Linked DNA regions of Aquibium oceanicum. The protein of the gene in region 1 interacts with the protein of each later gene in a pairwise test. Links are inferred from orthologs where the notes say so. Each region holds a gene or a part of one and is shown in the gene's direction. Other genes may lie near its edges. The genes, in order: dnaQ, dnaN and dnaE.

Evidence for each region.
Region 2: the proteins of dnaQ (region 1) and dnaN interact in binary tests that used the Escherichia coli proteins (3 or more experiments, as listed by UniProt). The link is inferred for Aquibium oceanicum from one-to-one orthologs.
Region 3: the proteins of dnaQ (region 1) and dnaE interact in binary tests that used the Escherichia coli proteins (3 or more experiments, as listed by UniProt). The link is inferred for Aquibium oceanicum from one-to-one orthologs.

The regions. Positions count from the first base shown.
Region 1 is NZ_CP018171.1:378,769-388,843, forward strand. Bases 4,455-7,430 are described here. They hold dnaQ (DNA polymerase III subunit epsilon), read left to right. Parts: upstream 4,455-5,557; coding sequence 5,558-6,304; downstream 6,305-7,430. Other genes in these bases: BSQ44_RS01935 (shikimate dehydrogenase), read left to right, coding at 4,455-4,904; coaE (dephospho-CoA kinase), read left to right, coding at 4,901-5,494; secB (protein-export chaperone SecB), read right to left, coding at 6,320-6,823; BSQ44_RS01955 (FxsA family protein), read right to left, coding at 6,940-7,419. Outside these bases: transcription termination factor Rho, read right to left, coding at 1-511; protoporphyrinogen oxidase HemJ, read right to left, coding at 658-1,191; hemE (uroporphyrinogen decarboxylase), read right to left, coding at 1,197-2,222; BSQ44_RS01925 (pyruvate, water dikinase regulatory protein), read left to right, coding at 2,624-3,445; BSQ44_RS01930 (Maf-like protein), read left to right, coding at 3,470-4,069; more of BSQ44_RS01935, read left to right, coding at 4,062-4,454; BSQ44_RS01960 (Tim44/TimA family putative adaptor protein), read left to right, coding at 7,606-8,310; mltA (murein transglycosylase A), read left to right, coding at 8,327-9,430; BSQ44_RS01970 (Smr/MutS family protein), read left to right, coding at 9,427-9,993; BSQ44_RS01975 (helix-turn-helix domain-containing protein), read left to right, coding at 9,990-10,075. UniProt on the Escherichia coli protein: DNA polymerase III is a complex, multichain enzyme responsible for most of the replicative synthesis in bacteria. The epsilon subunit contain the editing function and is a proofreading 3'-5' exonuclease.
Region 2 is NZ_CP018171.1:623,205-633,084, reverse strand. What follows is about bases 6,987-9,767. They hold dnaN (DNA polymerase III subunit beta), read left to right. Parts: upstream 6,987-7,708; coding sequence 7,709-8,827; downstream 8,828-9,767. Other genes in these bases: recF (DNA replication/repair protein RecF), read left to right, coding at 8,880-9,767; dnaA (chromosomal replication initiator protein DnaA), read left to right, coding at 6,987-7,517. In the rest of the region: BSQ44_RS03180 (alpha-amylase family protein), read right to left, coding at 1-1,346; BSQ44_RS03175 (alpha-amylase family glycosyl hydrolase), read right to left, coding at 1,433-3,028; BSQ44_RS03170 (L,D-transpeptidase), read right to left, coding at 3,196-3,816; BSQ44_RS03165 (MmcB family DNA repair protein), read left to right, coding at 4,080-4,580; rpsT (30S ribosomal protein S20), read left to right, coding at 4,877-5,143; more of dnaA, read left to right, coding at 5,961-6,986; more of recF, read left to right, coding at 9,768-9,880. UniProt on the Escherichia coli protein: Confers DNA tethering and processivity to DNA polymerases and other proteins. Acts as a clamp, forming a ring around DNA (a reaction catalyzed by the clamp-loading complex) which diffuses in an ATP-independent manner freely and bidirectionally along dsDNA.
Region 3 is NZ_CP018171.1:2,873,884-2,885,035, reverse strand. Bases 3,200-7,252 are described here. They hold dnaE (DNA polymerase III subunit alpha), read left to right. Parts: upstream 3,200-3,518; coding sequence 3,519-7,052; downstream 7,053-7,252. Other genes in these bases: BSQ44_RS14040 (hypothetical protein), read left to right, coding at 7,191-7,252; BSQ44_RS14050 (acetyl-CoA carboxylase biotin carboxylase subunit), read left to right, coding at 3,200-3,341. In the rest of the region: BSQ44_RS14060 (VC_2705 family sodium/solute symporter), read right to left, coding at 1-726; BSQ44_RS14055 (sodium/substrate symporter small subunit), read right to left, coding at 735-995; more of BSQ44_RS14050, read left to right, coding at 1,329-3,199; more of BSQ44_RS14040, read left to right, coding at 7,253-7,682; heat shock protein HspQ, read right to left, coding at 7,710-8,042; BSQ44_RS14030 (AEC family transporter), read left to right, coding at 8,161-9,129; BSQ44_RS14025 (UbiH/UbiF family hydroxylase), read right to left, coding at 9,100-10,311; pcsA (phosphatidylcholine synthase), read left to right, coding at 10,583-11,152. UniProt on the Escherichia coli protein: DNA polymerase III is a complex, multichain enzyme responsible for most of the replicative synthesis in bacteria. This DNA polymerase also exhibits 3' to 5' exonuclease activity. The alpha chain is the DNA polymerase catalytic subunit.

The DNA.
Region 1 (10,075 bases):
GCGGTGCGACCAGATCGATGACGCGCGAGGAGATGTCTTTGGTCGTCGGGTTCTCGAGCTCCATCTTCAGCCGCTCGTTCGGATAGAGCGGCGTCAGATTGTCGAAATGGATCTTGTGCCTGATCTTCTCGGGATCGTCGAAGTTGATCGTGTTGACCTTCAGCAGCGCGAAGTAGCGTTCGCCTTCCTTGGGGCTGCGGATGGGGCCTTCGACGGTATCGCCAGTCTTCAGCGAGAAGCGGCGGATCTGCGAGGGCGAGATGTAGATGTCGTCCGGGCCGGGCAGGTAGTTAGCGTTCGCCGACCTCAGGAAGCCGAACCCGTCCTGCAGGACCTCGACGACGCCATCCCCGATGATCTCGATGTCCTGCGCGGCGAGTTTCTTCAGGATCGCGAACATCAGCTCCTGCTTGCGCATCACGCTGGCGTTTTCGACTTCCAGCGATTCGGCGAACGCAATGAGATCGGTCGGCTTCTTGTTCTTGAATTCCTGTAGTTTCATTTCCTGCATGGAAAAACTCTGAATGTGCGAGGGGATACAGCGGGATGCGGCGACTGCCGGCGGCGAACTGGATACGGCTCGGCTGCGCTGTACAGGGAGGAAGCCGGTCTTTTATAGCCGACACGACGCCAGCGCAAGAAGGCTTTTTGACGGTCTCAGAACGGTTTCACGATCACGAGGATCACGATCGCGATCATCAGCACCGTCGGGCCTTCGTTCATCAGACGCCAGTGCCGCGCCGGCTTGTCGTTTCGATCCTCCGCGAACTTCCTGACCGCGGCCGAGAAGTAGCCGTGAAGTCCCGACAAGAGAATAACCAGAAGGATCTTCACGTGGAGCCATCCGGCCTGGAACCGGAAGCCGTCCCAGGCGAGCCAGAGCCCGAAGACCCAGGTGACGGTCATCGCCGGATTGATGATGACCCTCAGGAGCCGTTGCTCCATCACCTTGAAGGTCTCGGACTGCACCGAGCCGGGCTCGGCATCGCAATGATAGATGAACAGACGCGGCAGGTAGAGCATCCCGGCCATCCACGAGATCACCGCGATGACATGGATGGCCTTGGCCCAGAGATAGAAACTGTCCGGGTCGATTGCAAACAGCAGCGCCGTCAAGGCGAGAAAGATCGCGATCGCGACGGCTGCGCGACGCGCGGCGGTGCGTCCGCCTGTCGATCCGCTGTTTTCCATTGGCTCTAGCGCCCTCTCACCTGGGCGATCATCGCCTCGACATGCTCGATGGGGGTCTCGGGCGTGATGCCATGTCCGAGATTGAAGACGAAGGGGCCGTCCGAAAGCGCGTCCAGGATCGCCGCCACACCATCCGACAGCGCCTCGCCGCCGGCGACGAGCCGCATCGGGTCTAGATTGCCCTGAACGGTCCCTTGCGCCTGCAAACGGCGCGCCTGGGAGAGCGGCACGGCCCAGTCGAGCCCGAGTGCCTGCACGCCGGTGCTTGCCTTGTAGCCGTCGTAGAGGCTGCCAGCGCCTTTCGGAAAGCCGATGATCGGGGTTTCCGGGTGCGCCTGCCTGATCTTCTTCACCATCCTGGCGACGGGCGCCTCGCAGATTGTGCGAAACGAAGCCTCGTCGAGCACACCCGACCAGCTGTCGAAGATCTGGACGGCGTCCGCGCCATTGTCGATCTGCCGGATGAGATACTCCGCAGAGACGTCCGCCAGGACATCGAGAAGCTTCGCGAAGGCCTGCGGATGCTCGTAGGCGAACAGCCGAGCCGGCGCCTTCTCGGGCGTGCCCTTCCCGGCAATCATGTAGGTGGCGACCGTCCAAGGGGCGCCGCAGAACCCGAGAAGCGTCGTCTCGGCCGGAAGTTCGTGCCGCAGACGCCTCACGGTCTCGTAGACGGGGGCGAGTCGCTCGTGGAACGCATCCGTCCTCAGCTCTTCGATGCCCGTCTCATCGATCGGCGTCATCAGCGGTCCTTGCCCCTCTTCGAAGCGCAGATCCCTTCCGAGCGCATGGGGAACGACGAGAATGTCGGAAAACAGGATCGATGCGTCGAAGCCAAAGCGCCGGATCGGCTGCAGGGTCACTTCGACGGCGAGATCGGGATTGTAACAGAGATCGAGGAAGCTCCCGGCTTCTTTCCGCACTTCCCGGTACTCGGGCAGATAGCGGCCAGCCTGGCGCATCATCCAGATCGGAGGAGGATAGACAGTCTCGCCCTTCAGGACGCGCATCATCCGTCGTTCGACTGCCATCTGCGTCACCTCTCCGCCCTCAATGAAAAAGAGAATCTCTTTTTTAAGGAATCTGATTGTTCTTAGACTCTGTCAGAATCGGGGATATCGGCTTTTCCCCATCCGCGCCAGCGCGGGTACCTCCGATCGCGCGCGTGCATAGTGTCGCGGCGGCGGTGGTGATAGCGGGGATTGTCCAGAATTCCTGTTCACAAACAGGGAGTTGATCCGGCACCGCTTATTGCGATCGTGCAGGCTTGTTCCGGACGACTTCTACCGCCCGCCTTTTCCTCCCCAGCCCGGGAGACAATTCCACACCCATCCGAATTGTGGATGAAACGGCTTCTGATACAGTCGCGCCGGCCGCACCTCGCGGTCTCGCCAAACCATCCCCTGATTCCCACAGGACAGGCCTTTCCCCTGTGAACAAGCCGCGAAACTTCTTTCATCTCCACCTCATATCGGATGCCACCGGCGAGACGCTGCTGGCCGCCGGCCGGGCGGCGTCGGCCCAGTACAAGGATGCGCGTGCGATCGAGCATATCTATCCGCTGATCCGCACGGAGCGGCAGCTTGCCGCCGTGCTTCAGGAGATCGACAGCGAACCGGGGATCGTCCTCTACACGATCGTCGACCAGCCGCTGGCCCGCATGATCGACGAGAGCTGCGCGGCAATGGGCCTGCCTTGCGTTTCGGTACTCGAACCCGTGCTCACCGTCTTCCAGTCCTATCTGGGAGAACCGGCCGGCCGACGCGTCGGCGCGCAGCACGTGCTCGATGCCGAATATTTTCGCCGCATCGACGCGCTGAACTTCACCATGGAGCATGACGACGGGCAGCTGCCGACGGACATAGACGAGGCCGACATCGTGCTCGTCGGTATTTCAAGGACGTCGAAGACACCGACGAGCATTTATCTCGCCAACCGCGGCATCAAGACCGCGAACCTGCCGATCGTCCTGGGCGTCGACATCCCCGACAGCCTGAAGAAGGCGAAACGGACGCTGATCGTCGGGTTGATCGCCTCCGCCGAACGCATCTCGCACGTGCGCCAGAACCGGATTCTCGGCACCGGCGCTGGGTACGATGCGGAACGTTATGCCGATCGCACGGTGATTTCGGAGGAGCTGACCTACGCCAGGCAGATCTGCAACCGCTACGGCTGGCCCATGATCGATGTCAGCCGCCGCTCCATCGAGGAAACCGCGGCCGCCATCCTTGCGTTGCGCGGTCGCAGCCGCTAGCGGGACCGGCCAAGGAGAACGAAAATGCGCGACCAGATCATCCTCGCCTCGGGCAGCCCATTCCGGCGCCAGTTGCTGGAAAATGCCGGCGTGACCTTTCAGGTAGTCAGGGCGGATCTCGACGAGCGATCCCTCGAGGCCCCCTTGGCGAATTCAGGCGCAGGTGCGGAGGACATCGCCTCCGTCCTGGCGGAAGCGAAGGCCACATCGGTGAGCGAGGCGCATGCCGGCGCCTTCGTGATCGGCTCGGACCAGACTCTGTCGCTGGAAGACGAGGTCTTCCACAAGCCCGAGGACATGGAGGGCGCGCGCCGCCATCTGCTGCGGCTGTCGGGGAAGACGCATTATCTCAACAGCGCGGTGGTGATCGTCCGCGACGGCGAGACGATCTGGCGTCATGTGGCGGTAGCCGCCATGACCATGCGCGAGCTCGATCCGGGCTTCGTCGGACGCTATCTGTCGGCCGTGGGCGACGACGCGCTTTCGAGCGTCGGCGCCTATCAGGTCGAGGGTCGCGGAATCCAGCTCTTCGAAAAGATCGAGGGGGATTATTTCACCATCGTCGGTCTTCCGCTTCTGCCGCTGCTCGCGGAACTCAGGGCATTGGGCGCGATCGATGGCTGACGCACGGACGCGGGCATTCGTCTGCGGGCATCCGGTGGCGCATTCGCGGTCGCCGCTGATCCACCGATACTGGCTTAGAACGCTCGGCCTGACCGGCGAATACGTCGCGGTCGACGTGGCGCCATCCGAATTCGATCCGTTCATCAGGGGACTTGCGGCGGCGGGCTACGCTGGCGGCAACGTCACCATCCCCCACAAGGAGGCCGCCTTCGCGGCGACCGACCGCATCGACGAAGCCGCGAGGATCGTCGGGGCGATCAACACCGTCTGGCTGGAGGATGGCCGCCTGTGCGGGACGAACACGGACTGGTCCGGCTTTTCCGCCAATCTCGATGCCCGTGCACCGCAATGGAGCGCTGGCGGCACGGCGGTCGTGCTCGGTGCCGGCGGAAGCGCGCGCGCGATCGTCCATGCGCTGTCGGCGAAGGGTTACCGGGAGATAAGGGTGGTCAACCGAAGCCCCGCGCGAGCGAGGGAACTCGCCGATCGCTTCGGGCCGAAGGTAACCGCGCACGGCTGGGCCGCCGTGCCCGAACTTCTCGCGGATGCCGACCTGCTCGTAAACACCACGCCGCTCGGTATGGCGGGAGACGCCGGCGAAGCGATCGATCTCGCGCCACTGCCCGATCATGCAGTCGTCACCGACATCGTCTACGTTCCATTGATCACGCCGCTGCTCGCTGCCGCGCGCGCACGGGGACTGACCATCGTCGACGGGCTCGGAATGCTTCTCCACCAGGCCGTGCCCGGCTTCGAGCGCTGGTTCGGTACCCGGCCTTGTGTGACCGAGGAGCTGAGGACGCTCGTCGTCGCCGATATGGACCTGCGCAAGTGATCATCCTCGGACTGACCGGCTCGATCGGAATGGGCAAGTCGACGACGGCGAAAATGTTCGCCGATTTCGGCGTTCCAGTGAACGACGCGGATGCCACGGTGCACGAACTCTACCGCGGAGTGGCAGTGCCGCTGATCGGCGAGGCGTTTCCCGAGGCCATCAGGGACGGCGTTGTTGATCGCACGCGGCTGGCGCAGTCCGTCCTGGGAAACGGCGAGGCGATGCGGAAGCTGGAGGCGATCGTGCATCCGCTCGTCCGCGAAGCAGAAGCCGAATTCGTCAGGCTTCAAGAGTCGCGAGGCGCCCCGCTGATCGTGCTGGACATCCCGCTGCTCTTCGAGGCCGGCGGCGCCGACCGAGTGGACCGGATCGTCGTCGTCACCGCCTCTCCCGAGGTACAGCGCGAGCGCGTGCTGAAGCGCCCAGGCATGACGGAACAAAAGTTCGAGGCCATCCGCGCGAAGCAGATGCCGGATGCCGAGAAGCGCGCCCGGGCGGATTTCGTCATCGACACCGGGCAGGGCATGGAGCCGGCGCGCCAGGCGGTGGCGGCAATAATCGGTGAACTGACGGGCCACCGCCCCGCTTGAACGGGTACATTTCCGCTCGAAATCGGCTAAGCTCGTCGCGATCACGAATCGGAGCCGGGCGTTTTGCGGGAAATTATCTTCGACACCGAAACCACGGGTCTCGACCCGCTGGAGGATCGCGTCATCGAGATCGGCGGCGTCGAGCTCGTGAACCGCTTCCCCTCGGGCCGCTCGATCCATTTCTACATTCACCCCAGCAGCCGGGAGATTCATCCGGAAGCCCAGGCTGTGCACGGCATCAGCATGGCCGATCTTGCCGGGAAGCCCACCTTCGCCGAGATCGTCGGAGAGTTCCTGGCTTTCATCGACGGCGCCAAGCTCGTCGCCCACAACGCGACCTTCGACATGAACTTCCTGAACCAGGAGCTGAAGCGGGTCGGCATCGAGCCACTGCTTCCCGACCGCGTCGTCGACACGCTGGCGATGGCACGCCGCAAGCATCCGATGGGCCCGAATTCACTGGATGCCCTGTGCAAGCGCTATGCGATCGACAACAGCCGCCGCACCAAGCACGGCGCGCTGCTCGATTCGGAGCTGCTGGCGGAAGTCTACATCGAACTCGTCGGCGGCAAGCAGGCCGCGCTCGGACTGGAAGTCGTCGAGGCGGCGGTCGAGATCGATGCGGGCGGGATGAGTGTGGTCGCGGCGGTCGCGCGGCGCCGGATCCCGCTTGCTCCGCGGCTTCTGCCGACAGAGCGCGCCGCACACGCGGCGATGGTCGAGGGGCTGGGAGACGCGGCGATCTGGAAGCGGATCGCGATGCCGGAGGGCCGGGAACCGGCCTCCGGCTTCACGCATGCTGCGGAATAGCCGGGTCGACTGGCCTCAGCTGACCTGGACCTTGGAGCGCGCCTGGTCCTCTGCGATTTTCTGCTGGAACATCTGCGCGAAGTCGATCGGATCGAGCATCAGCGGCGGGAAGCCGCCGTTGCGGGTCGCTTCGGCGATGATCTGGCGCGCGAACGGGAACAGAAGCCGCGGGCACTCGATGAAGAGCACCGGCAGGACGTGCTCCTTCGGAAAGTTCGCGACCCGGAAGACGCCGCCATAGATCAGTTCGACGTTGAACAGGACGGTCTCGTCGACGGTCGCCTTGGCATTCAGCGTCAGCGTCACGTCGTATTCGGTGCCCGACATCGGGTTCGCGTTGACGTTGACGTTGATTGCGATGTTCGGAGCCTTGTCGCGACCGCGCAGCGAACCCGGTGCGCCGGGGCTCTCGAAGGAGAGATCCTTGACATACTGTGCAAGCACGTTCAGCGACGGCTGGGCGCCGTTGCCGGCAGTGGCCGCGCCTGCCGTTCCGTTCTCGTTGGTCTCGTTCGCCATCCGGTCGTTCCTTCTTTGATACCGCCGCCCGGGCGGCGCAATTTGGGCGGTTGGCTATCACGCACATTGTGGCGATACAAGGCTGAACGGGCGTTTCGCCGTCTCGCCGGTGCGGGTCAGTCGCGCTTCCACGGCGAGTTCGGGTCGGTGGAGCGCGAGTACTCCTCCTCGTCGAGATCGATGGTCCGGCTGTCTTTTTGCCGCGCGCGGCCGAGATCCATGCCGCGAATATCGACATTGGCGACGATGCGCGCGCTGAGGAAGCGCCAGGCGGCATCGCGGAAGGCCGGCACGAAGAGCAGGAATCCCATGGCATCGGTCACGAATCCCGGAAGCAGCAGGAGGAGCCCGGCAAGCAGGATCATCACGCCGTGGACGAGTTCGCGCTGCGGCACGCGTCCGGCATCGACCTCCTGGCGGATACGGCTCAGAAGGCCGAAACCCTGCACGCGAAGGAGGATGGAACCGACCAGTGCCGTGACCAGCACCATCGCCAGCGTGGCGACGACCCCGATCCGGCTGCCGACCAGCACGAAAGCGGCGATCTCCATGAGCGGGACCGCGACGAAGAGGATGAAGAGGAAGGGAAATCGCACGTCGGAATCTTTCCGGGGCTTTGGGGTGGAGAAAAGGCGTCAACCCTATAGGTAGTTAGCGCCGCATTGGATTTGAATGATAGACCGGCGCGTTCTATATGGGCGTAATGAGGTTGCGCGGCGTCTGATCAGGATACGGGTTTTTTCGGCCCTGGCGCGGCCCGACAGGATTGTTTGGCGGACGAGATGGAATTCTTGGACTTCGGGACACTGTTCTTCATCGTGGCTGCGGTCGTGATATTCCTGCAGCTGCGGAATGTCCTCGGCCGCCGCACCGGCAGCGAGAAACCGCCCTTCGATCCTTACACCGCAAACCGTACCCGTGAAACCGAGGGGCCTTCGCCTCAGGACAACGTGGTTTCCCTGCCACGCCGCAAGGCGACGGGCGACACCGAATCGGCCTATGCGGACATCGACAAGACCGCCGCGCCCGGCACGGATTTGAACAAGGGTCTGCGGGCGATCCGGGATGCCGATCCCAGCTTCGATCCCAAGGTCTTCCTGGATGGCGCCAAGATGGCCTACGAGATGATCGTCATGGCCTATGCCGATGGCGACCGGAAGACGCTGAAGAACCTCCTGTCCCGCGAAGTCTACGACGGTTTCGTGCAGGCGATCGCAGAGCGGGAGACCCGCTCGGAGAAGATCCAGTCCTCCTTCGTCGGCATCGAAAAGGCCGACATCGTTTCGGCCGAAATGAAGGGCACCGAAGCGCACGTCACGCTTCGCATCGTGAGCGAACTCATCTCGGCGACCCGCGACAGCGCCGGTTCGGTCATCGACGGCGACCCCGAGACGGTCGCCGAAGTGAAGGATGTCTGGACCTTCGCCCGCGATACGCGTTCGCGCGATCCCAACTGGAAGCTCGTGGCCACCGAAGCCGAAGACTGACAGGCGAGGGGAAGAGGTGCCGCTATCCTCGCTCTTCCGACCCGTGGAGTTCGCGGATATCCCCGGCTGGGATAGCGACCGCACCGCGCCAGCCTTCGAAGCGTTCCGGCGGTCGGCCGGGCATGCTGCTCTCGTAAAGCCCTACAGGACCGGTTCGCTCGGTATCGAAGCAAGTGCGTTCGCCGCCGCCTACGAGGCGGCGATTGGTTGCGAGGCGCTCGACGATGCGGCCTCGACCGCGTTCTTCGAGCGCTGGTTCGTCCCCCATCTCATTCGCCCGGAAAATGGTAGCCGCGGTTTTGTGACCGGCTTCTACGAGCCGGAGGCGGTGGCCTCGCCGACACGCACCGAACAGTTCCGGTATCCGATCTATTCTCGCCCCGCGGACCTCGTCGATCTGGACGAGCACAACAGATCGCCGGAACTCGATCCCTATCTCGCCTTCGGCAGATCCATGGAGGGGAGGATCGTGGAATACCACGATCGAAAGGCGATCGAGGAAGGAGCGCTGGCCGGCCAGGGCCTCGAGATCGCCTGGCTGGAAGATCCCGTCGATGTCTTCTTCATCCATGTCCAGGGCGCGGCGCGGCTGAACATGCCGTCGAGCGTCAAGCGGATCACCTACGCGGCGAAATCCGGCCAGCGGTTCACCGGACCGGGCGGCGTTCTGGCCGATATGGGCGAACTGCGCCGGGAAGACGTCACCATGCAGTCGATCCGGCAATGGTTCCGGGATCACGCGGACCGGATCGACGAAATCCTGTGGCGCAACCGCTCCTTCATCTTCTTTCGGGAGGCTGAGGTCACCGACCCGCGGCTCGGGCCGGTGGCGGCCGCGAAGGTGCCGCTGACGGCGGGTCGCTCGATCGCGGTCGACCGGCTGCTCCACACGTTCGGAACGCCTCTGTTCATCCATGCTCCGGCCCTGGCGGCTTTTGGAGAGGCTCCGTTCCGAAGGTTGATGATCGCGCAGGACACGGGTTCGGCGATCGTCGGCCCCGCCCGCGGCGATCTTTTCGCCGGATCGGGCGACGCTGCCGGCGAGATCGCCGGCGTCGTGCGCAGCGAGGCGGATTTCTATGTGTTCGTCCCCCGGGCACTTGCGAGCGCCGAACCATGAGCCGGAGAACGGGCTCCCGCCGCGATCTCAGCGAGGATGACCGCATCCTCTGGAATCAGGTCGCGCGCACCGCGGTCCCGCTGAAGGGGAAGACGCTGCCGGAGGAGATGCTGGACCCGATGGTCGATGCATCGGCTGCCTTTCACGACGTCCTCGAGGCCGCCGCCGCAGCGCCGCCGCCGCAGAGGCCCCGTAAGTCGCAGGAGCATGTTCATACGCCCCGCACGATCGATCAGCCGACCCGGCAGAAGCTCGCCAAGGGGCGGCTGCCGCTGGAAGCGCGCGTCGACCTGCACGGCATGACGCAGGGCGAGGCGCATGCGCTGCTGCTCGGCTTCCTCCACCGCGCCCATGCGATGGGTATCCGCCATGTCCTGGTCATCACCGGCAAGGGCTCGTCGCTCGGCAGCGAGGGCGTCCTGCGCAAGGCCGTGCCTGCCTGGTTCGCGACGCCATCGTTCAGGCCGCTGGTCGGCGGCTACGAATTCGCCGCGCGTCATCATGGAGGGGCCGGGGCTCTCTATGTGCGGCTGCGCCGGCAGTCGGATGTTTCCTCGCGATGACGCCCTTCGGACTGCGCATGCGCGAGATGCGCCGCGAAAGAAAAGTCACGCAGAAGGAAATGGCGCGTTCGCTCGGCGTCAG
Region 2 (9,880 bases), 240 kb from region 1 along the record:
ATCAGGCCGCGGATGAAGTTGAGCAGCGAATCGGGGGCATTGTTCTGGGCGTCGATGTTGACCTTCGCGTAGCCGTACTCGCCATCTTCCTTCATCTCGCGGACGAGGTCCTCCCCGGGGCAGACGGAGAAGCCGCCATTCGGCCGGGACGACCACTGCAAGGGCGTGCGGACCGCCTCGCGCTCCTTGAGATCGAGGTTCTCGCCCATGCCGATCTCCTCGCCGTACCAGATGACGGGCGTACCCGGCAGCGAGAACATCAGGCTGTAGGCGAGCCGGAGCCGGCGCTGGTCCCCGTCGAGCATCGGCGCCAGGCGCCGCCGGATGCCGCGATCGTAGACGATCATGCCCGGATCGGGCGCCATCGCATTGAAGACCTCCTGGCGTTCCAGGTTGGACAGGCGCCCGAGATCGAGTTCGTCGTGGTTGCGCAGGAACGTGCCCCACTGCCCCTCGATCGACAGGTCCGGCATCATGGCGAGAACCCGCCGGATGGGCTCGGCATCCTTGCGGACGAAGCCGAGGAACATGTGCTGGTTCAGCATGAAGTTGAAGACCATTTGGATGCGGTTTCCATCTTTGCCGAAATAGTCGGTCACCTCCTTCATGGTGACGTTCGCCTCGGCAAGCAGGACGGATTCCGCGCGACGCCAGGACAGCAGCCGGCGCAAATCCGACAGATAGTCCGCCGGATCCTCCTTCGGACGCTCTTTCAGCCCCTTGTACTCGATCAGGAACGGGACCGCGTCCATGCGGAAGCCCGAGACCCCGAGCTGGAGCCAGAAGCCCATGATCTTGTCGATCTCTTCCCGCACCTCGGGATTGGCGGTGTTGAGATCAGCCTGATGTTTGTAGAACCGATGAAGGTACCAGCTCTTCGCCTTGCGATCGTACGTCCAGATCGCCTCCTGCACGCCCGGGAAGACCACGCCGTCGTGGATGTTCTCCGGCTTCTCATCCGACCAGACGTACCAGTCCCGGTAGGGAGAATTCGGGTCGCTGCGCGCGCTCTGGAACCAGGGGTGGTCGATCGAGGTGTGGTTCACGACCAGATCGACGAGGACCCGCATCCCTCTGTCGTGCGCCGCGCGCGTGAAGGCGACGAAATCCCCCAGCGATCCGAGGCGAGGGTCGACGCCGTAGAAATCCGTGATGTCGTAGCCGTTGTCCCGGTTGGGGCTCGGATAGAAGGGCAGCAGCCAGATGCAGGTGGCGCCGAGCGATTCGATGTAGTCGAGCCGGTCGGCGAGGCCCTTGAAGTCGCCGACCCCGTCGCCGTTGGAATCCATGAAGGCGTCCGCGTCGACGCAATAGATGACCGCGTTCTTGTACCAGAGGTCCAGCATCGGCAAACCCGTCCCGTTTCAATGTGGCATGACAACGGTTCCCGCGCGGTCACGTTCCGACAGCAGATGGGATGGCTCTTTGTCGGTCAGTCGCGCTCGAGGGTCGCCAGGATGCCCTCGTTCGGCCGCAGCTCGACCGATCCATCCAGTTCCTCGCCTGTGCGGTCGAGAGCCGTGGACAGCACGATACGTGCCTTCGATCCCCGAGGGATCGCGCAGGAGCGGTTCTCCTTGCTGAAGTTCAGCACGATCCGGAAGCGTTCGTCGCCGTGGCGGCGCTCGAAGGCCAGCACGTTGCCCTCGGCACCACTGAGTTCGAAGGAGCCGACGCTCAGCGCGGGGTGTCTCTGCCGGAAATGGATCAGCTGATGATAAAGCGACAGAATCGAGTTCTTGTCATCACGAAGGCAGGCGACGTTGCAATCGCCATTATCGGCTGCGAGCGGCAGCCAGGGCTTTCCTGCCGTGAAGCCAGCGTTGGCCCCGTCCTCCCACTGCATCGGGGTGCGCGCGGGATCTCGGCCGACGCCGAGGCCCGGCTCGTTCTTCTCCCACGGGTCCTGCACGGCCTCCGGCGGGATCTGCACCTCGCCGAGGCCGATCTCGTCGCCGTAGTACATGGTGGGTGTCCCGCGTAGGGTCAGGAGCAGCATGCCGGCAAGCCGCGCCTGTTCCAGCCCCACGCGCGCGGCGATCCGCTTCTGATCGTGGTTGCCGAGCACCCAGTTCGGCCAGCCGCCATCGGGGAGCTTGTCCTCGTATTCGACGATCAGCCTGGCGATCTCCTCCGCGCGCCAGCTGGCCTGGAGAAGCTGGAAGTTGAACGGCAGGTGCGCGCCCTTCAGGTCCTCGCCGTAATAGGCAACGAGCCTTTCGAGCGGCAGGTAGATCTCGCCGATCAGCACCCGCTCCGGATACTCCTGCAGAACCGACCGCATCTCGGCGATCACCTCGTGCACCTCCGGCTGATCGGCCGAATGCACCTGAAGAAAACGGTTGATCTCCGCCTGGCTTGGCTGGAAGGAGGGGTTGGGCGGGTTGCCGCGGAACTCCGCGTCCTTGATGAGATGCCAGATGACGTCGACGCGGAACCCGTCGACACCGCGGTCGAGCCAGAAGCGCATGGCATCGTACATCGCCTCGCGAACCTCGCGGTTGCGCCAGTTGAGGTCCGGCTGCTCCTTCAGGAAGGCGTGGTAGTAGTATTGTCCAGTGGCTTCGTCCCATTGCCACGCGGAGCCGCCGAAATTGCTGATCCAGTTGTTGGGCGGCCCTCCGTTGGGAGCGGGATCGCGCCAGATGTACCAGTCGCGCCTGTCGTTGTCGCGCGACTGCCGGCTTTGCCGGAACCAGGGATGTTCCTCGGAAGTGTGGTTCGGCACGAAGTCGAGGATAACCTTGAGGTCGCGGGCGTGCGCGTCTTCAACCAGCCGCTCGAAGTCCTCCATCGTCCCGAACATCGGATCGACGCCGCGATAGTCGCACACGTCGTAGCCGAAATCGGCCATGGGCGAGGGATAGAAGGGCGAAATCCAGATGGCCTCGACACCGAGCCAGGCAAGATAGTCGAGCCGGCGGCGAATGCCTTCCAGGTCGCCGATCCCGTCTCCGTTGGTGTCCTGAAAGGATCGCGGGTAGATCTGGTAGACGATCCCGCGCTTCCACCAGATCTGGTCCGGCATCTGAGCACTCCCGTGGCTGTTCACAGGACGCAATACACCGCGCCCGCAAACTGTTCCGACCGGAATGCGCTTAATAACCCGTCAGGTGGTGTGATCGTGCCGGGCCTTTGCCGGATCCGGGCACGATCGAAGGGTCGCCGCCGCGATGGGGCGACCCGCGCTCTTCTTTAGAGAACGATGACCTTGGCGCCGTTCTCCGCGCGCTCGTAGAGGTCGATGATGTCCTGGTTGATCAGCCGGATGCATCCCGAAGACATCGCCTGCCCGATGGAATTCCATTCCGGCGTGCCGTGGAGGCGGTATCCGGTGTCGCCATTCTTGTTGAACAGGTAGAGCGCCCGCGCGCCGAGTGGGTTCATCAGACCGGGCGGCATGCCGCCGCGCCATTTTGCAAGTTCCGGCTGCCGGCCTATCATCTCGGAGGGCGGGGTCCAGGTCGGCCACTCGCGCTTCATGGCCACGCGCGCCGTGCCTTTCCACTCGAAGCCCTCGCGCCCGACGCCGATGCCGTAGCGCATCGCCTTGCCTTCCGGCATGACGAGATAGAGGAACTTCTCGTTGGTATCGACGATGATGGTACCCGGCTTCTCCTTCGTGTCGTAGCGGACGGTCTGCCGATGATACTTCCGCGGCACCTTGGAGATGGGAATGGACGGCAGCTGGTAGCCGGAATCCTTCTTCGATCCGTACGAGGAGGAAAACATGCTGATGGTGCCGTCGGACGTGCAGCCCGCGAGTGCCGTCGCCAGTGCCAACCCCGCCGCGACGACGATTGCTCTTGTTCTCATGCTTCGTTCCCGATTGAAGGCCCTGCCCGATTCGAGCCATGATTAGGTCCGAAATCTTAACGGCAGTTTACCTTGATTTTGCCAAGCCTCATCGGCACCGGCGCGTCCCCACGGGCGGAATTCAGCCACAATTATTGCAGTTCGGCAACATCTTCGTTCCCCGGAGCCCCGACCGGCCTCGCGACCGCCGCTATGGCAGGAGCCTTTTTGCACCTGCTGGACGGAAGGTTTCGCTTCGAACCCGATGGTGGCATTCTGCGCCGATGCCCATCGTCTCGCCGATTCCCCTCAATCCCCTCGTCGACGGCCGTCAGTCGGAACGCGCGCTTCTGGTCCGGCGCGGCGTCCAGCGCATGCTGTTGCAGATGAACGCGCACGTCCTGCCGGAGCTTTCGCTTGCATCCGGCCGACGGGCCGACCTGATCGCGATCACCCGCAATGCCGAGATATGGATCATAGAGATCAAGTCCTCGGTGGAGGATTTCCGCGTCGACCGGAAATGGCCGGAGTACCGGCTTCACTCAGATCGCTTCTTCTTCGCCACCCATCCGGAGGTCCCGGCCTCGATCTTCCCGGAGGAGTGCGGCTTCATCCTGTCGGACGGCTACGGCGCGGAAGTGGTCCGCGACGCTCCCGAACACCGGCTGGCGCCGGCCACCCGCAAGTCCCTCCTGATGCGGTTCGCTCGCGCCGGCGCGGCGCGGCTGCTTGCCGCCGAGATGGCCGGCGTTTCGGTGCCCTCCATCGAAGGCGAGAGCGATTGACGGCTGCGGTCGCTGGCGAACTCATATAATAAAAGTCGTCACCGCTCCCCGGAGCGAGGAGCATTCCGTCGCCTCATCGGAGCCTCGTCGGTGAGACTCCCGGCACGATCGACCGTCCGTTGGTAGGACTCGATCGGGCCCGTGAAACTCTCGTATTTCACCGCCGGAAGGCGTTGACGCATCGCCGAAGCTCGACTATAAGCCCGCACGACTGAGGCGGCCCATCCGGCCGCCCGTTTGTTTTCGCGCCTGCCGGCATCGGAGTGGCGCGACCCTGGCAAAACGAGAGAGGCACCATGGCCAATACGAGCTCGGCCAAGAAGGCTACGCGCAAGATCGCCCGCCGGACCGAAATGAACAAGAACCGCCGTTCGCGCGTGCGCACCTTCGTGCGCAAGGTCGAGGAAGCAATCGCTTCCGGAGACAAGACGGCGGCCGAGACGGCTTTCAGGGACGCTCAGCCGGAGCTGATGCGCGCCGCGACGAAGGGCGTCCTGCACAGGAACACCGCCTCGCGGAAAGTGTCCCGTCTGGCACAGCGCGTGAAGGCTCTCGGCGCCTGACGCAACGTCATACGGCTAAGCAATTCTTGATGAAGCCCGGCGGCAACGCCGGGCTTTTCGTTTGCCTCCAATGGCTTGCCCATGGCATCATAGTGCATTGCGAAAAACGGGACGCTTTTCGTTTGCCGGCATAACCGTCCTGCAGACCGGCGTGGGGAAACGGACCCTTGCAACCGCAAAGCGGCGCTCACGATTTCTGGAGCAAAAACAACAGCTTGCGCGGGGATGTCCACAGCTTGTTCATCAGCAGCCTCACGCTAGCGTGAATTAATTATGTCAAGCAGAAAATTATCATTTCTTTAATAGCCGCTTACGCAAAATGCCCGGTTTCGGAACAGTTTGATTCACAAAGCAATTATCCGAACGGTTGAGTTCAGGGCTCCGATTTCAACCTCTCGGCTACGCCATATCCGTAAAAAACCGATGAAGCGGCCTTGCCTCTCGGAAGCGCATTTTCTAAGGTCTAAGCATCAAACGGGACAGGGCTGCGGCCCTTAATACCCAGGAAAATTCGAACCGCTCACACGCCGGATTGAAACCGGTGAGCGCTAGAGTTTTGCCCGTTTGAGGCGGCGGTCAGCGTCGTGTCCAGCGTAAGGTGAGGACGTGTGTCTCCTGGCGTATGCGCCAGGGCGGGGTCCTTGCGCTGTCCGAAAACTGGGGACCAAGGCGCGTGAGCGCCTGGAGTGGGACGTGCCGTCCCGAATGGGGCGGCAGGAAATGGGGACGTGTAGCGAGGAGTGCGGCCTGCGGCCGCCTGATAAAATCGAGGACGTTCGCGACCGTTCCGTTGCGAGCGAGAGGGCAGCTTTGATCAATGAAAAGGAACGAGGACATGTACGGCGGAATTGAAACGGGGGCACAGGCGGGGCTTCCTTTCATTGTCAACAACGGCGGAGAAGGCACGATGCGCGGCGGAGCTTCGGAAGCAGACTCCATCTTTGACAAGTTGCGGGCTCAGTTGCAGGCGCGCCTCGGCGCGGACGTCTATTCGAGCTGGTTCGGACGCATGAAGCTTGCGGAAGCTTCGCGCGGCGTTGTCAGGCTATCGGTACCCACGGCGTTCCTGCGCTCCTGGATCAACAATCACTATCTGTCCCTCATCACCGAGCTCTGGAAGAAGGAACAGCCCGAGATCCTGCGGCTTGAAATCGTCGTCCGTACCGCTGCCAGGTCGACCCGCGGACTGATCGAGGCCGAGCCGGCCCCGGCCAAGCCGGCCACGCGCAATCCCCAGACGGCATTGGGCAACGGTGTCCTGGCGGCACCGAAGCAGGCGCAGCCCCGCGCCCCGATAAAAGACAACGCCCCTCGGCAGAGCATCCTCGGGTCGCCGCTGGACGGACGCTACACGTTCGACAGTTTCGTGGACGGTCCCTCGAACCGCGTGGCCTTCGCCGCCGCGCGGACGGTGGCGGAGAATGCATCCACCTCGATCCGCTTCAATCCGCTCTTCATCCACGCCTCCGTGGGGCTCGGCAAGACGCACCTGCTCCAGGCGATCGCCGCCGAGTCGCTGGCGCGGCGCCCCGGCTCGCGTGTCGTCTACCTGACGGCGGAGTACTTCATGTGGCGTTTCGCCACCGCGATCCGCGACAACAATGCCCTGACGCTGAAGGAACAGCTTCGCGACATCGACCTGCTCATCATCGACGACATGCAGTTCCTGCAGGGCAAGTCGATCCAGCACGAGTTCTGCCATCTCATCAACATGCTGCTCGACAGCGCCAAACAGGTCGTGGTCGCTGCCGACCGTCCCGCGTCTGATCTGGAATCGCTGGAACCGCGCGTCCGGTCGCGTCTGCAGGGCGGGGTCTCGCTCGAAATGTCGGCGCCGGACATGGCCATGCGCCTGTCCATGCTGAAGCAGCGTCTGGAAGCGGCCCGCTCGGAAGACCAGTCGCTGGCAATTCCCGACGAGATCCTGGAGCACGTCGCTCGCACCGTCACCGGCAGCGGCCGCGAACTCGAGGGCGCCTTCAACCAGTTGCTGTTTCGGCAGTCGTTCGAACCACAGCTGACGATCGACCGCATCGACGAACTGCTCGGCCACATGTTCCGGTCGGGCGAACCGAAGCGGGTGCGGATCGAGGATATCCAGCGCATCGTGGCGCGCCACTACAACGTATCCAAGACCGAGCTGCTCTCGAACCGGCGCACCCGCACGATCGTCAAGCCGCGTCAGGTGGCGATGTATCTGTCGAAGGTGATGACCCCGCGCTCCCTTCCCGAGATCGGGCGGCGGTTCGGCGGACGCGACCATACGACCGTGCTGCATGCGGTGCGAAAGATCGAAGGTCTCTCGGGCACCGACGAGAAGCTGGAGCAGGAACTGGAGCTGCTGCGCAGGCTCATAAACGACCAGGCGGCCTGACCGGTCGCGCGGGGCGGCGGACCGGGGCGCTTTTCCCCCGGGAATGCCCGCGCGAAGGGGGCGTAGCCCTCGCGCGGGCTTGCCTTTGCCGCGCTTTTCCTGTCATTTTGCCCCTCGTTGTCGGCCCGTTTCGGGCCGTTCGTTTCTGCGCTTCGCGCTCGAAGCATCCCTGATCACGAGACCGGTCCGTCATGCGCGTCACACTCGAACGTTCCAACCTGCTCAAGTCGCTCAACCACGTGCATCGCGTGGTCGAACGGCGCAACACGATCCCGATCCTGTCGAACGTGCTGCTGAAGGCCGACGGCGCGGTCCTGGAGCTGAAGGCGACCGATCTCGATCTCGAGGTGACGGAGGCGACGCCCGCGCAGATCGAACAGGCGGGAGCGACGACGGTCCCTGCGCATCTGCTCTACGACATCGTGCGCAAGCTGCCGGACGGTGCCGAGGTGATGCTGAAGACCGATCCGGAAGGCCACTCCATGTCGGTGATCTCGGGCCGGTCGAGCTTCAAGCTGCAGTGCCTGCCGCAGTCCGACTTCCCGGAACTGACCGCGGGCTCCTTCTCCCACATCTTCCGCCTCGAGGCGCCGGCCCTGAAGGGCCTGATCGACAAGACCCAGTTCGCGATCTCGACCGAGGAGACCCGCTACTATCTCAACGGCATCTTCCTGCACACGCACGAGAGCGGCGGGAAGCTCATGCTGCGTTCCGTCGCGACGGACGGCCACCGACTGGCGCGCGCCGAGATCGAGGCGCCTGCCGGTTCGGAAGGCATGCCGGGCATCATCATCCCGCGCAAGACGGTCAGCGAACTCCAGAAACTCGTCGACAATCCGGACGTGAAGGTGGTCGTGGAGCTGTCCGACACCAAGATCCGGCTGACCATCGGCAGCGTCGTACTCACCTCGAAGCTCATCGACGGCACCTTCCCGGATTACCAGCGGGTCATCCCGTCGGGCAACGACAAGAAGCTCGTGATCGATCGCCAGAGCTTCGCGGCGGCCGTCGACCGCGTCTCCACCATCTCCTCCGAGCGCGGCCGCGCGGTCAAGCTGTCGATCGCCGACGGCCAGGTCACACTGACGGTCAACAATCCCGATTCCGGCAGCGCGGTCGAGGAAATCGCGGCCGACTACGATTCCGATCCCGTCGAGATCGGCTTCAATGCGCGTTATCTCCTCGACGTGGCGGCGCAACTCAACGGATCGGAGGCGCAATTCATGCTCGCCGATGCCGGCTCTCCGACGCTCATCACCGATCTCGCGGATGAACAGGCGCTCTACGTCCTGATGCCGATGCGCGTCTGAGGCGGTGGCCGACGAGGATCGCGAAGCCGCCGGCCGGCCTCGCCGGGCCGCGATCGGCCGGCTCAAGCTGACGAACTTTCGCAACTACGCCAGCCTCGCCGCCGATTTCGCTCCGGGCGCCGTCGTGCTGTCGGGCGAAAACGGCGCGGGCAAGACCAATCTCCTGGAAGCGATCTCCCTGCTTTCGCCCGGCCGCGGGCTTCGCCGGGCACCCTATGCGGACCTGGTTCGCGAGGCCGCTCCCGGGGGCTTCGCCATCCATGCGCGGATCGAAGGTCCGTCGGGCGAGGCCGAAATCGGCACCGGCGCGGGCGAAATCGCAGCCGAGGGGGACGGGGGGCGCAAGGTCCGCATCAACGGCGCGACCGCACGATCGGCCGACGAGATGCTGGAATGGCTGCGCGTGATGTGGCTGACGCCGGCTATGGACGGGCTCTTCACCGGTCCGGCCTCCGACCGCAGGCGCTTCCTCGACAGGCTCGTGCTGACCATCGACCCCGCCCATGGCCGCCGCGCGCTCGACTACGAGAAGGCGATGCGCGGGCGCAACCGCCTGCTGGCGGAGGGATCAAGAAACGAAGCCTGGTTCGAGGCCATCGAGGCGCAGATGGCGGAGACCGGCGCCGCCATCGCCGCGGCACGCTTCGAGATGGTGCGGCTGCTCAAGGCCATGATCGAGCGGGCGCCCGACACCGGTCCTTTCCCGAAGGCCGACCTGGCGCTTTCCGGCCCCCTGGAGGAAGCGCTTGCCGCGAGCGCGTCTCTCGACGCCGAGGAAGACTTTCGCCGCCGCCTGGCGGAGGGACGCGAACGCGACCGCGCCGCCGGCCGCACGCTCGAAGGTCCGCACCGCTCAGACCTCCTCGCCCGCCACCGCCCCAAGGACATGCCCGCCGAGCTCTGCTCCACCGGCGAGCAGAAGGCGCTGCTGGTCGGGCTCGTGCTGTCGCATGCGCGGCTGACCGGCGAGATCGCGGGGATGGCGCCGGTGCTCCTGCTCGACGAGATCGCCGCGCATTTCGACCGGGGCCGCCGCGCCGCGCTTTTTGACAT
Region 3 (11,152 bases), 2.5 Mb from region 1 along the record:
GAAGCCCTGCCCGCTCGCGATCCACAGGACCGGCACCAGGAAGGCGATGGCCAGCACGACATACTGGGCTGCTTGGGTCCAGGTGACGCCGCGCATCCCGCCGAGCATGGAGCAGGCGAAAATGGCGATCGTCGCCAGCCATACGCCCTGCTCGAACGGTAACCCGAGCGTGACCGCGGCGATCGTCCCCGTCGCGCTCACCTGCGCGGTCAGGTAGACGAAACACGTCACCGCCAGCACGACCAGCGCGCAGAGCCGCGCCGTGCGGCTGCCATAGCGGGTCCCGATGAAATCCGGGACCGTGTAGCAGCCGGACTTACGCAGAAAGGGTGCGAGCAGCGCGTTCACGAGCACGAAGCCGCCGGCGATGCCTGTCACGAAGCCAAGATAGGGGTAGCCGCCGAAGTAGATGCCCCCGGCCAGCGCCACAAAAAACGCGCCGGACAGAAAATCGGCCGCTGTGGCCATGCCGTTGTAGTGCGTCGGAATTGCGCGGCCGGCGACGTAATAGACATCGACCCGCGCGGTGCGCGCCAGCCAGCCGATCACGGCGTAGAATCCGACCGTGAAAACGAGGAAGCCAGCCCCGATCGACGCGCTTCCGACCCCCATCTGTTCCAGCACCGCCATGAAGGCGAAGAACGCCAAAAAGCCGAGCGTCCCCAGAACGAAGAGCTTGCCGGGATTGTCGATGAAACCGCTTCTGCCGCGGTCGTCGTCCGTCATATTGGCCCTCAGTCCCCGACGCCGGTCACGTCGTCGATCCGGTCCTGCCGCAGGTTCACGGACCAGATCAGAACGACCGCGGCGAAGAGCGAGCCCTGCGCCCACACGATTGAGCCGAAAGGGGTATCCAGGAAGGGGAACACGCCGACCGCCGTCGCCGCAAGCGGAACCAGTATCGCTGCGACGCCCCACACGGCCACGACGGCGAAGGCCAGGTTCCTGGTCCTCGCCCAGTGCCGTTTGCGGTTGCCGGCGTCGATGCTGGGCATTCGATACTCCCTCTCCACGTGCGCGAGTGCTGTTCATCGGAACGTGTTTGCATCCGCGCCTGCGCAAGCGGATATATCCTAAAGCTCGCGGAGGAAAGAAATCCGTCGCCGCACCGTCGCGAATCCTGCCCATCACGCACGACGAAAAGCGTTGCGATCTCCTGAACCGTCTCGCCCCTGTCGCCGTGGCAGGGGACTGGCGGCGGATCGACGGATGATGCACACCGGCGTTGCTCCGGCGGCATCGACCGCGGTTCGGTGGCGGGGCTATTGAGCGGGTGACCGGTTCTCCATAATAAGGGAACCGTACGCAGTGGGGGAAGCGCGGCTTCTATGTTCAAGAAAATCCTGATTGCCAACCGCGGCGAGATCGCCTGCCGCGTCATCAAGACCGCCCGGAAGATGGGGATCGCGACGGTGGCGGTCTATTCCGACGCCGACCGCGACGCGGTGCATGTGGAGATGGCTGACGAGGCGGTCCACATCGGCCCGGCCGCGGCGGCGCAGAGCTATCTTGTCGGCGACAAGATCATCGATGCATGCAAGGCGACGGGCGCGGAGGCGGTGCATCCGGGCTACGGCTTCCTGTCCGAACGCGCCTCCTTCTGCGCGGCGCTGGAAAAGGAAGGCATCGTCTTCATCGGTCCCAAGCCCCGAGCCATCGAGGCGATGGGCGACAAGATCGAATCGAAGAAGTTCGCCAATGCGGCGAAGGTGAATACCGTTCCGGGCTGGCTCGGCGTCATCGAAGATGCCGACCACGCGGTCAGGATCGCCGGCGAGATCGGGTATCCGGTCATGCTCAAGGCGTCGGCCGGCGGCGGCGGCAAGGGCATGCGCATCGCCTGGAACGACGCCGAGTGCCGCGAGGGCTTCCAGTCTTCCAAGAACGAGGCGAAGTCCTCCTTCGGCGACGATCGGGTCTTCATCGAGAAGTTCGTCGTCGATCCCCGCCACATCGAGATCCAGGTGCTGGGCGACGGGCATGGCAATGCCATCTATCTCGGCGAGCGCGAATGCTCCATCCAGCGCCGCAACCAGAAGGTCGTGGAAGAGGCGCCGTCGCCCTTCCTCGACGACGCGACCCGCCGCGCCATGGGCGAGCAGTCGGTCGCGCTGGCCAAGGCGGTGGAATACCAGAGCGCCGGCACGGTCGAGTTCATCGTCGACAAGGACCGCAACTTCTACTTCCTCGAGATGAACACGCGCCTGCAGGTCGAGCATCCGGTGACCGAACTGATCACCGGCATCGACCTCGTGGAGCAGATGATCCGCGTCGCGGCGGGCGAGAAGCTGTCGATCCGCCAGGAGGACCTGAAGCTCAACGGCTGGGCCGTCGAGAGCCGGCTTTACGCCGAAGACCCCTACCGCAACTTCCTGCCCTCGATCGGCCGGCTGACCCGCTACCAGCCGCCGGAGGAGGGACGGATCGGCGACGTCGTGGTGCGCAACGACACCGGCGTCACCGAGGGTGCCGAGATCTCGATGTTCTACGATCCGATGATCGCCAAGCTCTGCACCTGGGCGCCGACCCGCATCGAGGCGATCGACGCGATGTCGGATGCGCTCGACGCCTTCGTGGTCGACGGCATCGAGCACAATATCCCCTTCCTCGCCGCGCTGATGCAGCATCCGCGCTGGCGCGAAGGCCGGCTTTCGACCGCCTTCATCGCGGAGGAGTATCCGGACGGCTTCGAACCAATCCTTCCGGATGCCGACGACACGACCGTCCTCGCCGCCGTCGCCCTCTCTGTCGAACTCCTGCGCAAGGATCGTCTCGACCGGCTGACCGGCCGCCTGGCACCCCACACCGGCGCGCTGAAGCCCGACTGGGAGGTGAAGATCGGCGACGACTACATTCCGGTCAGCATCGCGGAAGGCATGATTTCCATCCCGCTCGAGGTCGATCTGCGCGTGGCCGGCGGCAAGCCGCTGACGGTCGCATCCAGCTGGCGCCCCGGCGAGGCGGTCTGGCGCGGAACCGTCGGGAACCGTTCCGTGACGGCGCAGCTGCGGCCTATCGCCAACGGCCTGCGCATCGCCTGGAAAGGCATGTCGGTGACCGCCCGCGCCATGCTGCCGGCGACCGCCGAACTCGACCGGCTGATGCCTGTCAAGCTCCCGCCGGACACCTCGAAGCTTCTCTTATGCCCCATGCCTGGAATGGTGGTCTCGATTTCGGTCGAGGAAGGGCAGGAGGTCAAGGCCGGAGAGACGCTCGCCGTCGTCGAGGCCATGAAGATGGAAAACGTCCTGCGCGCCGACCGCGACCTCACCGTGACGAAGGTGAACGCCAAGCCGGGCGAGAGCCTGGCTGTCGACGCGGTGATCATGGAGTTCGCCTGAAACTGCCGGAACTTGTCACTCGATATTGCATCTTTGACCCTTCAATGCGGGACCCGGCACCAGTTTTCTTGATCGGTGTGCCGACCCGATAGCTGTGTACCGTCGGCCTTCCGCACTGGACGCATCCGTCGTCACCTAGAATGATGCCGGGAGAAACATCCTGAAGCCCCGAGTCGCATGGCCGAAGAACGCAAGATCCGCGATCCGTTGAAGCGTGCCGCTGCGGAAGCCGCCGCTCCGCTGGCACCGGCGCCCGCGCGCAGCTTCGTCCACCTGCGCGTCCATTCCGCCTATTCGCTGCTCGAAGGCGCGCTGCCGCTGAAGAAGATCGTGGCGCACGCGGTCGCAGACGGGGCACCGGCGATCGCGGTTGCCGACACGTCGAACCTCTTCGGCGCGCTCGAATTCGCGCAGTACGCGGCCAAGGACGGCGTCCAGCCGATCATCGCCTGCCAGCTGGAAATCGCCTTCGCAGGCGAGGAGCCACAGTCGAGCCGCGGCCACGGGCGCGCCGCCGGCCGGGAGCGCGCGTCGGTCGTGCTGATCGCGGCCACCGAGGCGGGTTACGCCAATCTCGTCCGCATCGTCAGCCGCGCCTATCTGGAGACCCCGCCCGGCGACCCGGTGCAGGTGCGCGAGGAGTGGCTCGCCGCGCTGTCTGACGGCGTCATCTGCCTGACGGGCGGCGAGGGCGGCCCGATCGGCTGCGCCCTCAAGGGGGACCGTCCCGCATTGGCCGAGGACCGCCTGCTCAGGCTGAAAAGCGTCTACGGCGACCGCCTCTACGTCGAATTGCAGCGTCCGAAGGGCTACGACCGCGCGATAGAGGCGGCGACGGTTGACCTCGCCTACCGGCACGAACTGCCGCTGGTCGCCACCAATGAGGCGTTCTTCCCTGCGCGCGAAGACTACGACGCGCACGACGCGCTGATCGCCATCGCCGAGGGATCGGTGATCGGCGACGACAACCGCAGGCGGCTGACCCCGGACAATTACCTGAAGAGCCAGGCCGAGATGTCTGCCCTCTTTTCGGACCTGCCCGAGGCGATCGACAACACCGTCGAGATCGCCATGCGCTGTTCCTACTTTCCGAGGAACCGCAGCCCGATCCTGCCGCGCTTCACGGCCTCGTCCGCCGACGACGCGGAAGCCGCCGAAATGGCCGAGACGGAGGAATTGAAGCGCCAGGCGCGCGAAGGCCTCGCCATGCGCCTCGAAACGCTGGGCGCCTCGCCCGGCTACACCCACGAGCAATATGCCGAACGGCTCGAATACGAGCTCGGCGTCATCGAACGGATGAAATATCCGGGCTACTTCCTCATCGTCGCCGACTTCATCAAATGGGCCAAGGCGCACGACATCCCCGTCGGTCCGGGGCGCGGCTCGGGCGCCGGCTCGCTGGTCGCCTATGCCCTGACGATCACCGACGTCGACCCGCTGCGCTTCTCGCTGCTGTTCGAGCGCTTCCTCAATCCCGACCGCGTGTCGATGCCCGACTTCGACATCGACTTCTGCCAGGACCGCCGCGACGAGGTGATCCGCTACGTGCAGGAGAAATACGGTCGTGACCAGGTCGCCCAGATCATCACTTTCGGGACGCTGCAGGCGAGGGCGGTGCTGCGCGACGTCGGGCGCGTGCTGCAGATGCCGTACGGTCAGGTCGACCGGCTCTGCAAGATGGTGCCGGCCAACCCCGCCAACCCGGTCAAGCTCGCCGATGCCATCGCTGCCGAGCCGCGCTTCCAGGAGGAGATGGAGAAGGAACCGATCGTCGAGCAGCTGCTCGACATCGCCAAGAAGCTCGAAGGCCTCTACCGCCACGCCTCCACTCACGCGGCGGGCATCGTCATCGGCGACCGCCCGCTGTCCGAACTCGTGCCGATGTACCGCGATCCGCGCTCCGACATGCCGGTCACGCAGTTCAACATGAAGAAGGTCGAGGATGCGGGACTGGTCAAGTTCGACTTCCTCGGCCTGAAGACGCTTACGGTGCTCGACACCGCCGTCAAGCTCGTCAGGCGTCGCGGCATCGAGATCGACCTGTCGAAGCTGCCGCTCGACGACGAGAAGACCTACCAGATGCTGGCGCGAGGCGAGGTCGTCGGGGTCTTCCAGGTGGAATCCGCCGGTATGCGCAAGGCGCTGATCGGCATGAAGCCCGACCGCATCGAGGACATCATCGCGCTGGTGGCGCTCTATCGCCCCGGCCCGATGGAGAACATCCCCACATACAACGCCCGCAAGCACGGCGAGGAGGAGATCGCCTCGATCCACCCCAAGATCGATCACCTGGTGAAGGAGACGCAAGGCGTCATCGTCTACCAGGAACAGGTGATGCAGATCGCCCAGGAACTGGCCGGCTACACGCTCGGACAGGCCGACCTTCTGCGCCGCGCCATGGGTAAGAAGATCCGCGCCGAGATGGACAAGCAACGCGGCGTCTTCGTCGAGGGCGCGGTCAAGAACGGCGTCTCCAAGCAGCAATCCGACTTCATCTTCGACCTCCTAGCGAAGTTCGCCGACTACGGCTTCAACAAGTCGCACGCGGCGGCCTACGCCATCGTCTCCTACCAGACCGCCTTCATGAAGGCGCACTACCCGGTCGAGTTCCTGGCAGCGTCCATGACGCTCGACATGAACAACACCGACAAGCTGGCCGACTTCCGGCAGGACGCCCTGCGGCTCGGCATCGAAGTCGTGGCGCCGTCGGTCAAGACCTCCTACCGCGCCTTCGAGGTCGGCGAGAACCGCATCTACTACGCGCTCGCCGCCATCAAAGGCGTCGGCGAGGCGGCCGTCGAGCACATCGTGGCGAAGCGGAAGGAAAAGCAGTTCGAGACCCTCGAGGATTTCTGCGAGCGCATCGATCCCCGGATCGTCGGCAAGCGGGTTCTGGAAAGCCTCGTTTGCGCCGGCGCGCTTGACTGCTTCCAGCGCGGCCGGGCCGAACTCTTCGCCGGCGTCGAACGCATGATGGGGCTGGCGCAGCGTGCAGCGGAAGACGCCCAGTCCGGCCAGCACGACATCTTCGGCATGGCGCTCGCCGGCCCCCGCGAGCCGTTGCGGCTGCCCGCGGTCGAGCCCTGGGAGCCGGCCGACATGCTGCACCGGGAGTTTCAGGCGGTCGGCTTCTATCTCTCGGCCCATCCGCTGGACGAGTACAAGACCGTGCTCCAGCGCTTGCGGGTGCAGAACTGGGCGGAATTCTCCGCCGCCGTGAAGCGTGGCGCGACCGCCGGGCGCCTTGCCGGCACCGTCACCTCCAAGCAGGAACGCAAGACGCGGACCGGAAACAGGATGGGCGTCGTCACCTTCTCGGACACCAGCGGCCAGTACGAGGCCGTGCTCTTTTCCGAAACGCTGGCACAGTTCCGCGACCATCTGGAGCCAGGCCGATCGCTGGTCATCACCGTCGCGGCCGAGGACCGGCCGGAAGGTGTAAATCTGCGCATCCAGACCGTGCAGTCGCTGGAGGACGAGGCCGGCCGGATCAAGCAGGCGGTGCGGGTCTACCTGCGCGATGCCGACCCGGTGCCCGCGCTCGCATCGCGCCTGTCGCAACGCGGCGAGGGGCAGGTGAGCCTCATCGTCATCAAGGAAGGCGGCAAGGGGGAGGTCGAAATCGAGTTGCCCGACCGCTACAAGGTCTCCCCGCAGATCGTATCGGCGATGCGCGCCGTGCCCGGTGTGGTCGAGGTCGAACTGGTCTAGGCGGCGTCCTCACGCGACGTGCTGGCGCTGTCACACAACGTGTTGCGTCCGCGCATTCCTATCGCTTGTCATACGCACGCCAGTGCTCAGATAGCTCAACATGGGTTCACCAATGCCGCTACCCCAGATCGGACGCCAATGAAGAAGATCATCCTTCTGCTATTCGGATTCATGCTCGGCTTGGCGACGCCGGCCAGCGCTTCGGATGAGGATTTCCTGAAATCGCTGGAAGGCAACTGGTCGGGCGGCGGGCCGGTGCGGATGACGGCGGCGTCCAAGCCGGTGAACGTCTCGTGCACTCTCGTTGGCGACGCCGGTTCCGAAACGATCTCGCTCCACGGAAACTGCCGCGCGATGCTGGTCTTCTCGACCAGGCTCGGAGCGGAGCTGAAGGTGTCGCAGGGGCGGTATGCCGGCTCCTATGTCGGATCGCCACGCGGCACCGCCGATCTGGCCGGCCGTCGCAGCGGCCGCACGCTCGAACTCGCGCTCCAGTGGCCGGGACATCCCGAAGCTTCCATGACGCTCTCGAGCCCGAGCGAAAATCGCATGATCCTCACCACGGTCGAGAAGCATCCCGAGACGGGGCAGCCCGTGGAGACCGCGCGGCTGGAGTTGAAGCGCGACTGAGGCTCAAGAACCCGTCTCGACCGGATATCAGTGCATGGCCGTCGGTTTGGGCTCGTATCGGCCGTCGGGCGTCTTGACGAAGAACTCGGAAATCTGCGGATGCCGGATCGGTTCGCCGGATTCGTCCGGCACCAGGTTCTGCTCCGACACGTAGGCGATGTACTCGCTCTCCGCGTTCTCGGCGAGAAGATGGTAGAACGGCTGGTCCTTGCGGGGCCGAATGTGCTCCGGGATCGCCTCGTACCATTCCTCGGAATTGGCGAACTCCGGGTCGACGTCGAAGATCACCCCTCGGAACGGGAACAGGCGGTGGGAAACCACCTGGCCTATCTGGAACTTTGCTTGTCTTATCGAACTCATATGTGTCACCACCCGCGATCATAAGTGGCGCAACCCGCACGCCAGTTCAATAGCGGTTGCACTTGACGCTTCGTCGCGCAGCGGCTAGCGCGACGGCGGTTCTCAGGCATTCTCATCCATGGCGGACATCTTCGGCCTCGTACTGCCGTTCTTCGGGCTGATCTTCCTCGGTTTCGTGGTCGCCAGGATCGTCCGACAGCCTCTCGAAGCGCTCGGCTGGATGAACATCTTCATCATCTATGTCGCGTTGCCGGCCCTCTTTTTCCAACTCCTGTCGAAGACGCCGATCGAGCGGCTCACGGAATGGAGCTACATCTTCGGCGCCGTCTTTTCCACATATGCCATGTTTGCTCTGATGTTCGTCGGCTCCGCGATCGTCTCGCGCGGAGAGATCGCCGAGAGCACCATCAAGGGGCTCGCCGCCGCCTACGGCAACATCGGCTACATGGGTCCGGGCATAGCACTTCTCGCCTTCGGCGAGGCCGCGGCTGTGCCGGTTGCGCTCATCTTCTGCTTCGAAAACATCATGCACTTCGCCATCGCGCCGATGATGATGGCCTTGTCGGGCGGCGAGAAGCGATCGTTCGGATCGCTGGTCGTCGATGTCGTGAAGCGGATCGTGCTGCATCCCTTCATCATAGCCACCGCCGTCGGGGTTTGCGCCGCCGCCTTTGCCTGGACGCCACCCGAATCTCTCCAGAGGCTCCTGGAGATGCTCGCCCGGGCCGCCGCACCCTGCGCGCTCTTCACCATGGGCGTGACGCTGGCGCTGCGGCCGCTGAAGCGCGTTCCCCGTGCTATGGCGCCGATCGCCGGGATCAAGCTCATCCTGCATCCCGTGCTCTGCTACCTGGTGCTCAGCGCAGTCGGTGATTTCGATCCGGTCTGGGTCTACACCGCCGTGCTGCTCGCCGGTCTTCCGACCGCGACCAACGTCTTCGTCATCGCACAGCAGTACGGGGTGTGGATGGAGCGGGCGTCGGCGAGCGTCCTGATCACGACGGTGCTGTCGGTCTTCACCGTCACCGGGCTTCTCTATCTCATCAAGAGCGGTTTCCTACCGCCCGACCTCTTCCCGTCGACCTGAGAAGGCGCTCCTGAGGCCGGAACCCGGCTCCAGGCCCTCGCGCATGAACATGGCCCGCAGCGGCGCGGATGCCGACAGGATGCCCAGTCCGGCGGAGCGGGCAAGCTGCGCCGGCAGGAAGTTCGACAGCAGCGAACGGTTGAGCGCGTTGACCGCGCCGGTGCGGGCGAGGATGTCGGGGCCTCTGCGCAGCGAATAGGCGCGCAGTGCCGCCCCCGAGCCGGGATCCTCCGCATGCCGCTGCGCGGTCGCGGCGAGATCGCGGATGTCGCGGATGCCGAGATTGAGCCCCTGGGCGCCGATCGGCGGAAAGACATGCGCCGCCTCGCCGACAAGCGCCACGCGCTTCCTGGCGAAACTCGACGGTAGCGCAGCGGACAGCGGATACACCTGGCGGCCCGGCTCCACGGAAACCTTGCCGAGCATCGACTGCATCTGTTCCTCGACCAGCGCCGACAATTCCTCGTCGCCGGTCTCGGCCAGCTGCTCCGCGCGCTCGGGGCGGAGCACCCACACCAGGCTCGATCGCTGGCCGGGCAACGGCACTTGCGTAAACGGTCCGGTCTCGGTGTGGAATTCGGTCGAGATGTCGCCGTGCGGGCGCCCATGGGCGAAGTTGAACACCAGCGCCGCCTGACGGTACGAATGCGTCGCGACGCGGATCCCTGCGGCTTCTCGCGCCTTCGAGTTCCGGCCGTCGGCAGCGACCGCCAGCCGGGCCGTGATCGGCGCAGCCTCCGCGGGAAATGCCTCGACGGCATCGTCGGCCGCCTGCCAGCGCGACACCGCCTCGCGCGTCCAGTTGATCGCGGTCCGCGCCACCACCGCGGCTTCGAGTTCGCGCACAAGCGCGCCGTTGGGGATGTTCCAGCCGAAGGCGTCCTCCCCCATTTCGCTCGCATGGAAGGAGACGGGTCGGCTGCGCAGCAGGCGGCGCGTCGCGTCCACGATGCGCATCGCCCGCAGCGGCGCGCCATGCGCCAGAACGGCGTCCTTCAGGCCGAGGTCGTCGAGGAAAGCCAGAGACGGCATCATCAGGGCCGTCGTGCGGCGATCCTCGGTCGATGGGGCCGGCCCGATCAGCTCTACGCCGAAGCCGGCATCGGCAAGCGCCAGCGCCGCGATCAGTCCCGCCGGTCCCGCGCCGGCGACGATGATGTCATTCGCGTCCGCATGATCCATGGCCCGTACTCCGTCCTTCCGCTCACGTCTCTGTACGGTAACCTATATGGCGGCCGACCGCCTCCAATCAACGCGGCGCAATGCATCATGGCTTGTGTGGCGGACGGCGCTGCTTGTACTGTCCCGCCGAGAATCCATGGGAGGATAGGGGACGAATGGCTGCGCGGCGCCGAAGCACGGCGGACAAACCGGGAGGATCGCTGGATCGCTCGACCGTTTCGCGGCGTTACAAACAATTGGCAGTCAATTCGACACGGGACCGGCATTGGCAGTGAACAAGAACATCATCGGCCGCAAGCTGGCCGAACGCATCCCCCTGAGCCGCAAGAAGGTGACGTGGCCGCAGGCGCGCGCCTTTTCGGTGCATCTGCTGACGGCATCCGGCTCGTTCTTGGCCTTCCTGTCGCTCGTCGCCGCGAGCGAGGAGCGCTGGACGGCCATGTTCTGGTGGCTGGGCCTGGCGCTCTTCGTCGACGGGATCGACGGCCCGATCGCACGCAAGCTCCAGGTCAAGGAGATTCTCCCCACCTGGTCCGGCGACATGCTCGACAACATCATCGACTATGTCACCTACGTGCTCATACCGGCCTTCGCGCTCTACCAGCGCGGTTTCATGGGCGAGGGGCTCTCCTTCCTGTCGGCCGCCATCATCGTGGTCTCCAGCGCCATCTACTACGCCGACACCGGCATCAAAACGAAGGAGAACTTCTTCAAGGGGTTCCCGGTCGTCTGGAACATGGTCGTATTCACCCTCTTCGTCATCCAGCCGGGCGAATGGGTGTCGTTCGCCGTCGTGGTCTTTGCCGGCATTCTGACCTTCCTGCCCATCAATTTCCTGCAC